2 regions of the Paenibacillus sp. FSL H8-0260 genome follow, and region 2 is predicted to be linked to the other one. Evidence: a T-box and tRNA genes for the amino acid it is inferred to sense, from the RefSeq annotation. Region 2 holds a T-box; the other holds one or more tRNA genes.
What was found. The T-box of region 2 lies ahead of metG (methionine--tRNA ligase). A T-box ahead of a tRNA ligase gene usually reads a tRNA of that ligase, here a tRNA-Met.
Positions count from the first base shown of each region.

Region 1: it encodes a tRNA-Met, which carries the amino acid that the T-box ahead of metG (methionine--tRNA ligase) is inferred to sense. The anticodon was not compared.

Region 1 covers NZ_CP150298.1:5,980,401-5,985,944, forward strand. The annotation lists gene MHI51_RS26450 (AraC family transcriptional regulator) at 1-715, shown strand, start outside; tRNA gene MHI51_RS26455 (tRNA-Leu) at 852-930, opposite strand; tRNA gene MHI51_RS26460 (tRNA-Cys) at 945-1,018, opposite strand; tRNA gene MHI51_RS26465 (tRNA-Gly) at 1,028-1,102, opposite strand; tRNA gene MHI51_RS26470 (tRNA-Gln) at 1,109-1,183, opposite strand; tRNA gene MHI51_RS26475 (tRNA-His) at 1,203-1,278, opposite strand; tRNA gene MHI51_RS26480 (tRNA-His) at 1,322-1,397, opposite strand; tRNA gene MHI51_RS26485 (tRNA-Trp) at 1,421-1,494, opposite strand; tRNA gene MHI51_RS26490 (tRNA-Tyr) at 1,501-1,586, opposite strand; tRNA gene MHI51_RS26495 (tRNA-Thr) at 1,592-1,667, opposite strand; tRNA gene MHI51_RS26500 (tRNA-Phe) at 1,696-1,771, opposite strand; tRNA gene MHI51_RS26505 (tRNA-Asp) at 1,782-1,859, opposite strand; tRNA gene MHI51_RS26510 (tRNA-Met) at 1,885-1,961, opposite strand; tRNA gene MHI51_RS26515 (tRNA-Val) at 1,979-2,054, opposite strand; tRNA gene MHI51_RS26520 (tRNA-Glu) at 2,110-2,184, opposite strand; tRNA gene MHI51_RS26525 (tRNA-Ser) at 2,203-2,295, opposite strand; tRNA gene MHI51_RS26530 (tRNA-Asn) at 2,299-2,374, opposite strand; rRNA gene MHI51_RS26535 (23S ribosomal RNA) at 2,435-5,361, opposite strand.
Region 2 covers NZ_CP150298.1:4,196,757-4,202,300, forward strand. The annotation lists gene MHI51_RS18600 (LysR family transcriptional regulator) at 1-225, shown strand, start outside; gene metG (methionine--tRNA ligase) at 235-1,881, opposite strand; T-box leader at 1,926-2,187, opposite strand; gene MHI51_RS18610 (DUF4362 domain-containing protein) at 2,313-2,777, shown strand; gene htpG (molecular chaperone HtpG) at 2,839-4,719, opposite strand; gene MHI51_RS18620 (VOC family protein) at 5,000-5,422, shown strand; gene MHI51_RS18625 (LysR family transcriptional regulator) at 5,393-5,544, opposite strand, start outside.

The DNA.
Region 1 (5,544 bases), 1.8 Mb from region 2:
AAATACTTATATCCCTCCACACCAGCATGAATGCTACGAACTAGTCTATTATTTACAGGGGGTAGGGACAACCAATGTTGGCCCACGAAGTTACCATTTTCGCTCCTCTTCTTTCGCGCTTGTGCCACCCAATCATAAACATGACGAGCACCACCGTGAGGATGCAAATGTATTATTTGTAGGCTTCCACTCGGAACACCCTAATATGAGTAATCTGCTCGGCGTATATGAAGATGATAAAGATCAGACCGTTCTTCAAATCCTGCTGCGAATGAAAGCAGAGTTTACACGCAAGCAAGACGGATTCTCTGAGCTTCTAAACCTACAAATGAGCGAGATTACCGTCCATCTTATGAGGCTTCTTAGTGCCTCTGGATATCAATCCCCAACAGAAGATCGAGTACAATATGTCCTTAATTATATGAATGAGCATTATCGCCATAAATTGTCCGTCGAAACACTATCAGAAATGTCCGGATATAGTTACGATCGTTTTCGCCATCTATTTAAAGAACGTTTCGGGTCTTCACCCCTGCGGTATTTGCTGTTAAAACGCCTGGATTATGCAAAGTCTCTATTACGTCATACTCAGATGCAAATCTCTGAAGTATCTGCTGCTGCAGGTTTTGTGAACGATGCCCAATTCTGCAATATGTTCAAACGAGAAATAGGTCATACCCCGCGAGCATTCCGCATTAATAATCAATCAGGTTAATCACTAATCAGATTAAAAAAAGCCGTTGAAATAGAGAAACTCTCTATTCAACGGCTTACTGCTGTAAACCCAAGGACATAAAGAAAAAAGGTTTGTAAGATTGCTTATAAAAGCATTCTTACAAACCTTTTTAAGATACCGGCGAGAGGACTCGAACCTCCACGGTTTCCCACTCGATTTTGAGTCGAGCGCGTCTGCCATTCCGCCACGCCGGCACATATGAACTAAATGGAGGCGCCACCCAGATTTGAACTGGGGATAAAGCTTTTGCAGAGCTTTGCCTTACCACTTGGCTATGGCGCCATGAAAACTTGGAGCGGACGACGGGAATCGAACCCGCGACCCTCGCCTTGGCAAGGCGATGCTCTACCGCTGAGCCACGTCCGCATAAAATGGCTGGGGATATAGGATTCGAACCTATGAGTGACGGAGTCAAAGTCCGTTGCCTTACCGCTTGGCTAATCCCCAATAACATTTTAAAGTAAAATGGGGCGACTGATGGGTCTCGAACCCACGAATGCCGGAACCACAATCCGGTGCGTTAACCCCTTCGCCACAGTCGCCATATTAAGTTGATATTGTTGCCATTATTCATTTTAAAGTAAATGGGGCGGCCGATGGGTCTCGAACCCACGAATGCCGGAACCACAATCCGGTGCGTTAACCCCTTCGCCACGGCCGCCATATTAAACTTTAGAAAGAACTTGGCAGGGGCAGCAGGAATTGAACCCACACCAACGGTTTTGGAGACCGTTGTTCTACCTTTAAACTATGCCCCTAAAAACTGGTGGAGGATGATGGATTCGAACCACCGAACACTCACGTGAGCAGATTTACAGTCTGATGCGTTTGGCCACTTCGCTAATCCTCCAAGGATGGTGCCGGCGAGAGGACTTGAACCCCCAACCTACTGATTACAAGTCAGTTGCTCTACCAATTGAGCTACACCGGCATGGCACTCATTCTTTTGTGATGATAAATGGTGGCTCGGGACGGAATCGAACCGCCGACACGAGGATTTTCAGTCCTCTGCTCTACCGACTGAGCTACCGAGCCATGATGAAAATGGCGGAACCGACGGGATTCGAACCCGCGATCTCCTGCGTGACAGGCAGGCATGTTAGGCCAACTACACCACGGTTCCAAAAGATATAATTGCTTAAGTTAATTGGTTGCGGGGGCAGGATTTGAACCTGCGGCCTTCGGGTTATGAGCCCGACGAGCTACCGGGCTGCTCCACCCCGCGTCAGTAAGAAAGTGTTATGGTGGAGGCTGAGGGGATCGAACCCCCGACCCTCTGCTTGTAAGGCAGATGCTCTCCCAGCTGAGCTAAGCCTCCATAAACAACAATTGTTATTGTACCAAAGTCCACTAGGATAAATCAAGTGAAAATTTGGTGACCCGTATGGGATTCGAACCCATGTTACCTCCGTGAAAGGGAGGTGTCTTAACCCCTTGACCAACGGGCCATACTAATTAAAAATTTGTGGCGGAGAGAGAGGGATTCGAACCCTCGAGACGCTTGTGGCGCCTACACGATTTCCAATCGTGCTCCTTCGGCCAAACTCGGACACCTCTCCATATGGCTCCCCGAACAGGACTCGAACCTGTGACAACTCGATTAACAGTCGAGTGCTCTACCAACTGAGCTATCAGGGAATATTCATACCAGGCTTGATGCCTGAAAACTGAATCCGAAACGAATCTGCATTCTACATATAGGATAAGCCCTCGACCGATTAGTATTGGTCAGCTCCATGCATTGCTGCACTTCCACCTCCAACCTATCTACCTCGTCGTCTTCAAGGGGTCTTACTAATTGGGAAATCTCATCTTGAGGGGGGCTTCACGCTTAGATGCTTTCAGCGCTTATCCCGTCCGTACGTAGCTACCCAGCCATGCTCCTGGCGGAACAACTGGTGCACCAGCGGTACGTCCATCCCGGTCCTCTCGTACTAAGGACAGCTCCTCTCAAATTTCCTGCGCCCACGACAGATAGGGACCGAACTGTCTCACGACGTTCTGAACCCAGCTCGCGTACCGCTTTAATGGGCGAACAGCCCAACCCTTGGGACCTACTTCAGCCCCAGGATGCGATGAGCCGACATCGAGGTGCCAAACCTCCCCGTCGATGTGGACTCTTGGGGGAGATAAGCCTGTTATCCCCAGGGTAGCTTTTATCCGTTGAGCGATGGCCCTTCCATGCGGTACCACCGGATCACTAAGTCCGACTTTCGTCCCTGCTCGACTTGTAGGTCTCGCAGTCAAGCTCCCTTATGCCTTTGCACTCTGCGAATGATTTCCAACCATTCTGAGGGAACCTTGGAACGCCTCCGTTACTCTTTAGGAGGCGACCGCCCCAGTCAAACTGCCCGCCTGACACGGTCCCCGTACCCGATAAGGGCACTAGGTTAGAACCTAGATACGATCAGGGTGGTATCCCAACGGCGCCTCCACCGAAGCTTGCGCTCCGATTTCTACGGCTCCCACCTATCCTGTACAGATCGTACCCAAATTCAATATCAAGCTGCAGTAAAGCTCCATGGGGTCTTTCCGTCTTGTCGCGGGTAACCTGCATCTTCACAGGTATTAAAATTTCACCGGATCTCTCGTTGAGACAGCGCCCAAGTCGTTACGCCATTCGTGCGGGTCAGAATTTACCTGACAAGGAATTTCGCTACCTTAGGACCGTTATAGTTACGGCCGCCGTTTACTGGGGCTTCGGTTCATAGCTTCGGGTTACCCCTAACCACTCCCCTTAACCTTCCAGCACCGGGCAGGCGTCAGCCCGTATACTTCGCCTTGCGGCTTCGCACAGACCTGTGTTTTTGCTAAACAGTCGCTTGGGCCTTTTCACTGCGGCCCCCTCGTGCTATTCACACTACCGGGGCACCCCTTCTCCCGAAGTTACGGGGTCATTTTGCCGAGTTCCTTAACGAGAGTTCTTCCGCGCGCCTTAGAATTCTCTTCTCGCCTACCTGTGTCGGTTTGCGGTACGGGCACCTTCTCCTGGCTAGAGGCTTTTCTTGGCAGTGTGAGATCATGACCTTCGCTACTATAATTTTCGCTCCCCATCACAGCCCAGCCTTAATGATGTGCGGATTTGCCTACACATCAGCCTCACTGCTTAGACGGACATCCATCAGTCCGCGTCACTACCCTCCTGCGTCACCCCATCGCTCATAGCGGATTACGGTGGTACAGTAATTTCAAACTGTTGTCCTTCGACTACGCCTTTCGGCCTCGCCTTAGGTCCCGACTTACCCTGAGCGGACGAGCCTTCCTCAGGAAACCTTGGGCTTTCGGCGGATCAGATTCTCACTGATCTTTTCGTTACTCATACCGGCATTCTCACTTGTGTAGTGTCCAGCGCTCTTTTCAGTACACCTTCAACCCCTACACAACGCTCCCCTACCCCAGATACATACGTATCTAGCCATAGCTTCGGTGGTGTGTTTAGCCCCGTTACATTTTCGGCGCAGAGTCACTCGACCAGTGAGCTATTACGCACTCTTTCAATGGTGGCTGCTTCTAAGCCAACATCCTGGTTGTCTGTGCAACTCCACATCCTTTCCCACTTAACACACACTTGGGGACCTTAGCTGATGGTCTGGGCTGTTTCCCTTTTGACAATGGATCTTAGCACTCACTGTCTGACTCCCGGCAATAAGTATATGGCATTCGGAGTTTGACTGAGCTTGGTAATCCTTGCGGACCCCGCACCCAATCAGTGCTCTACCTCCACTACTCTTATACCGAGGCTAGCCCTAAAGCTATTTCGGGGAGAACCAGCTATCTCCGAGTTCGATTGGAATTTCTCCGCTACCCCCACCTCATCCCCGCACTTTTCAACGTACGTGGGTTCGGGCCTCCAGTGCGTGTTACCGCACCTTCACCCTGGACAGGGGTAGATCACACGGTTTCGGGTCTACGTCCACATACTAATTCGCCCTATTCAGACTCGCTTTCGCTGCGGCTCCACCTTCTCGGCTTAACCTTGCATGTTAAACGTAACTCGCCGGTTCATTCTACAAAAGGCACGCCATCACCCATTAATAGGGCTCTGACTTTTTGTAAGCACACGGTTTCAGGTTCTATTTCACTCCCCTTCCGGGGTGCTTTTCACCTTTCCCTCACGGTACTGTTTCACTATCGGTCGCCAGGTAGTATTTAGCCTTAGCAGATGGTCCTGCTGGATTCATACGGGGTTTCACGTGCCCCGCACTACTCGGGATCCGTCTCGGAGAGAATACAGTTTAGGTTACAGGGCTTTTACCTCTATCGCGGGCCTTTCCAGACCTCTTCACCTACCATATTCCTTTGTAACTCCATGTGAGACGTCCCACAACCCCTAAGAGCAAGCTCTTAGGTTTAGGCTGTTCCGCGTTCGCTCGCCGCTACTGACGGAATCACTATTGTTTTCTCTTCCTCAGGGTACTTAGATGTTTCAGTTCCCCTGGTCTGCCTCTACATTTCCTATGTATTCAGAAATGAGTAACTGCGAATTACCACAGCTGGGTTTCCCCATTCGGACACCCCCGGATCAAAGCTTGCTTACAGCTCCCCGAGGCAGTTTCGTTGTTCGCCACGTCCTTCGTCGGCTCCTGGCGCCTAGGCATCCTCCGTGTGCTCTTATTAGCTTAACCTTGATTTTTCCGCAGGAAAATATCATACGATGACATTCTCTTTGGAATCATCTCACTAATAACATTTACTTGCTTACACAAGTTGCTAAAAGATGTTCTAAAACGCAAATTCGTTTCGGTATCCAGTTTTCAAGGATCAAGTCTTACTTGAGAGCTTAAACTCTCAAAACTGAGCAACGAGTG
Region 2 (5,544 bases):
TTCTGTATGAATGATGATGCTAGAACAACACTGCTCTGGGCAAACGCTGGTCTTGGCATTGGAATCATCCCCAAATCCGCTTTCGAATTAACGAGTAACCGTAATTTGATCTATAAAAAAATCAGTAGTGAATCACTACGCACGCGGGTCGCCGCCGTCTGGATTAAGGATAAATACTTATCATCATTGGCTTCCAAGTTTATTGAAAGCTTCAGGAATGGATAAATACCAGCTCTATTTATTCACTTGCTGTTGATCTAGCCTATCCTCTTCTTCTTTAATACGGCTAATATCAATTCGTTCAAACAATAATTGTAAATCAGTAACCTGTTGGTAAGGGGGCACCGAGCAAGGCTGCCAATTCGGTAGTTCTAACGACAGGAACCCCCTGATCTTGTCACAAGAGAACGGTAGAAACGGATGCAACAAATTCGCTAAGTTCGCAATAATCTGCACACATGTGTATATTGCAGAATCACAAGAAACCTGATCCTCTTTTATCTGTATCCATGGTTTTTGCAGATCGAAATACTGGTTTGCCTTGCGCACATAAGAAAAAATAAACTCCAGCGCATCTTTTAGATTCCCAGCCTCAATAAGCCGTCCTGATTCCAGATACAAGAGGTCGATATTGTCCTTCCACCCCTTATCTAATTGCCCATTTGGCACTTTCCCTTCATAAAACTTATCTACAAAAGCCAATGAACGGTTCACAAAGTTACCAAATGCTCCAAGCAGCTCTCCATTATGGCTATAAATAAACTCTCTCCAGGAAAAATCCGTGTCCCGCTTCTCAGGTCCATTGGCAATTAAGAAATAACGAATAGAATCTGGCTGATACCGCTCTAAAATATCAGGTACCCAGACCGCCCAATTTCGGCTAGTGGAGAATTTCTGCCCTTCAAGGGTTAAATATTCGCTAGATATAATCCTGTCCGGTAAATGCAAACCTCCTGCTCCTAATAACACAGCCGGCCATATTAAAGTGTGAAAAGGAATATTGTCTTTACCATGCACATAATAAGCGGTAATCGCCCCTTTTTCCTCTAACCAAAAATCCTCCCAGCTTCCTCCGGACTGTGCAGCCCACTGCTTACTGGCTGATAAATAACCACTTACCGCCTCAATCCAAACATAAATTTTTTTATCTTCAAATCCAGCCACAGGAACATCTACACCCCAAGACAAGTCTCTTGTTACCGCGCGGTCCTGCAGCTCTTCTTGTAAATAACGTTTGGTCAGTTTTATAGCATTTTCTCTCCAAAATTGTGCTTCCTCTACATATTCCGTTAATTCAGACTGAAAATTAGATAAGCTAAGATAATAATGTTCTGTCGGCCTTTCTGTTGGTGTATTCCCACATAATTTGCAGACTCTGTCTAACAAATCGGCAGGATCTAGAATCGTAGAACAATAATCACATTGATCCCCTCGCGCCCGCTCACCACATACCGGACAAGTCCCTTCCACATATCTGTCTGGCAAAAAGCGCTGATCCACCTCGCAGTAACATTGAGCAATGGTTTTTTTATATAAATGACCATTCTCTAGCAGCTTTGTAAACAACGCTTGCACAACCTTATGATGCTGCTGTTGATCCGTTCGAGTATATAGATCATAACTAAATCCCAGCTGTTCAAAACACTTCAGAAATTCTTCATGATATCTGCTTGCAAAAGCTCCCGGCGTAATCCCTTCATTCGCAGCCTGAACTGCTACGGGTGTGCCATGGCAATCACTGCCTGATACATATAATACGTTATCCCCTTTGGAGCGAAAATATCGTGCCAGCACATCCCCAGGCAACACACTTGATAATCTCCCCAGATGTAAAGATCCATTCGCATACGGCCAAGCGCCACCTATAAACACATTACTCATTAACCTTCTCCTCCTTTTTTTAGACAACAAAAAAACTCCCATCCACAAAGGACGAGAGTTCTACTCACGTGTTACCACCTAATTTTATAAATGCCTCATGACATTTACCTCTTCAGGTACGACGTTAATTAACGTTTATACCCTAGCACTGTAACGGATGCAGGTTCCGGCGCAGCCTACAACCCATAAGGTTTCGATGCGCAGCTCTGAGACCATATTCCCAAGGGTTTTCTTTACTCCTTTTCAGCGACCGGAGCTCTCTGTTGAAAGAATTGCCGTGGTACTCTTTCTCTTCTTTGCTTTTACATATTCAAGTTAGAGAAAATAATACTCAATTTGTTGTTTATTGTCAATGCGAAACATCAAGCTCTCTGTAACTTTTCCAGTTAATCTCCGTCTTTTATATAAATACGTTACAAGGAGGTCCCTCAGTGAAAAAAGTAAATTTGCTTACACTATCTGTTCTTTTACTAGCAGGAGTATGGGGTTGTTCCGATCATAAAGTTAATTCTGTTCCCAAAAGTGAACCCTATACTTCCAAAGAAGCCATCAGTAGAGGGGATATTGTTTCTTTTGAAAAAGTGTACAACCTCGATAAATTCGAGAAATTTATAACTAATCTCTCCAGCAACAAAGCAGACAATATACGCGTTACAAGTTACACAGATGAAGGCGATCCCATATTTAAGGATTTAAAATTTGACGGTAACGTGATTAATTACAGCTATGATACTTCTAATGATGCATTCGGTGGAAGCAACACAGGAGTCAGAACCGATACCTGCTCCGAAGTGACGAGTAAAAAAAGCACACAAGGTGAAATTATCTATTCGATCAGCGGTTGCACAAATAATGACTCTGAAATTGATTACTACCTTTTTCGCACAACAAAATGAAATACTGAAATAAAAAAGACCACCCAATCATAATACAATTGGATGGTCTCTGTACTTCATATTATTTCATGATTTTGCAAATATCATTGGTGAATTGAACAGGATCACTAACCTGTAGACCTTCGATCAACAGGGCTTGGTTGTACAGCAGGTTCGTGTATAAACCGAGCTTTTCATTGTCGTTCTCTGCTGCCGCCTTCAAGGACTGGAACACTTCGTGATGGATGTTGATTTCGAGTACCTTATCCGCTTGCACCTCTTGGCCATTCGGCATCGATTTCAGGATTTTTTCCATCTCGATTGTCAGTTCACCTTCAGCAGAGAGACATACCGGATGAGTCTTTAAACGTTTGGAAGCTTTGACATTTTTCACTTTGCCGGACAGGATGTCCTTCATCGCTTCAAAAAGCTCCTTGTTTTCGTTCTCTTCCGCTTCCGTTGGCTTGTCCGCTTCGTCGGCTTCGATCCCCAGATCTCCGCTGGATACGGATTTAAATTCTTTTTCCTTATAAGACTGAATCATCTTGATCGCAAATTCATCAATATCATCAGTGAAGTAGAGAATTTCATACCCTTTATCCGATACAAGCTCGGTTTGCGGGAGCTTCTCGATTCTGTCGATCGACTCTCCGGAAGCATAGTAGATATATTTCTGATCTTCTGGCATTCTTGAGACGTATTCGTCCAGCGTAACCAGCTTCTTCTCCTTAGAGGAGTAGAACATCAACAAATCTTGAAGGGTGTCTTTGTGCATCCCATAATCGTTATAGACACCAAACTTAAGCTGTCTGCCAAAAGCATTATAGAACTGCTCATATTTCTCTCTTTCATCCTTCAGCAGGCTTTGCAGTTGGCTTTTCACTTTATTCTTAATGTTCTTAGCGATCAGAGTCAGCTGACGGTCATGCTGGAGCATCTCTCTGGAAATGTTCAAGGAAAGATCCTCTGAGTCCACCATACCTTTTACAAAGCTGAAGTAATCAGGCAGCAGATCCGCACATTTGTTCATGATCAGCACACCATTGGAATAGAGCTCAAGACCTTTTTCATATTCCTTTGTGTAATAGTCAAACGGCGTATTTTCTGGAATGAACAGGATTGCATTATACACTACAGCACCATCAGCACTGATATGAATATGTTTAAGCGGCTTATCGAAGCCGTAACGTTTCTCTGCATAGAAGTTATCATAGTCTTCTGTAGTCAGCTCGCTTTTGTTCTTGCGCCAGATAGGCACCATGCTGTTTACGGTTTGTTCTTGAATAACTTCTTCGAACTCGTTCTCCGTGCCTTCTTTTGGCTTTTGCTCCTTCACGTCCATTTTAATTGGGAAACGAATGAAGTCGGAGTATTTTTTAATGATGGATTTCAGGCGGTATTCTTCCAAATATTCATCATATTGATCTTCTTCCGTATTCTCTTTAATCTTCAAAATCACATCAGTGCCGATAGAATCCTTCTCGACAGTCTCGATGGTATAGCCGTCAGCGCCCTTAGACTCCCATTTAAAGGCCTCGTCACTGCCTAATGCCTTACTGATCACTATAACGTCATCAGCCACCATAAACGCAGCGTAGAAGCCCACCCCGAACTGCCCGATGATGTTGTGGCCATCTTTAGCTTCGTTCTCTTTCTTAAAAGCAAGAGATCCACTCTTCGCGATTGTACCTAAGTTATTCTCCAGCTCCTCTTGTGTCATCCCGATACCTGTATCGGAAATCGTCAAGGTTCTGTTCGCCTTATCGGCGGTCACTTTAATATAATAATCCTCTTTATTGAAGACCAGGCCTTCATCAGCTAATGCTTTGTAATAGATCTTATCAATCGCATCACTTGCATTGGAAATCAGCTCACGCAGGAATATTTCCCGTTGTGTATAAATGGAGTTAATCATCATTTCCAGCAATCTTTTCGATTCGGCTTTAAACTCTTTTTTGGCCATGAATAAATAAATCTCCTTTCAAAATAACCTTCTTGTCCAGCACATCGTGATTAGCACTCTTCTTAGATGAGTGCTAATTCTTCTTTTTATATAACATAAACTGATTTTCAATGTCAATATTTACAGCGACTTTCATTAAATAAAGCTGTATTTTGCATACAAATTTAGGATTTGATCGATAAATAACATTCAACTTGCACATAGGATGATTCTATGTTTTAAATAGATTAGATACATAAATTACAAATAAAGGTCTAGCATCTTCTCTGGAGGGATTCAAATGCATGAACAAGCACAGTCCATTGTAAATTCTTCAGCAACAAGTCCCATTAAGAATTTGATTGGCAGTGTATTTATCCCCGTACACGATATTGAAAAAGCCCGTAACTGGTATTGCCAAGTCCTAGAACTCCAAGAAGCAGATCATTCGATTATAAACGGTCATTTATGTCCGTTAACTATGCAAGGAAGCACTGGGATCATTCTGGACACCATGCCCATGTGGGGAGGTTTAGAGCCTGAAGGGGCTCCTCCAATTACAACACCTGCTCTTATGCTTATAACCGATGATCTGCAAGCCTCTTTCAACTATATAAAGGAGCTCGGTGTAGATATAGTAACCGAAATTCAAGATCAAAAATGGTTTGTAGTAAAAGACCCTGATGGAAATAAACTAATGATTTGCAAACAGCATTTGGATTAGAAATTGCAGTGGTTGTGATTTCCACTTCTTAGGGTGCATCAGAAGCTGCAGATCAAAATGAATTTCGGGATGAACAAAGGACAGCTCAGCCAAGCTTCCCCGTTCAATTTCTTCCTCTGCCA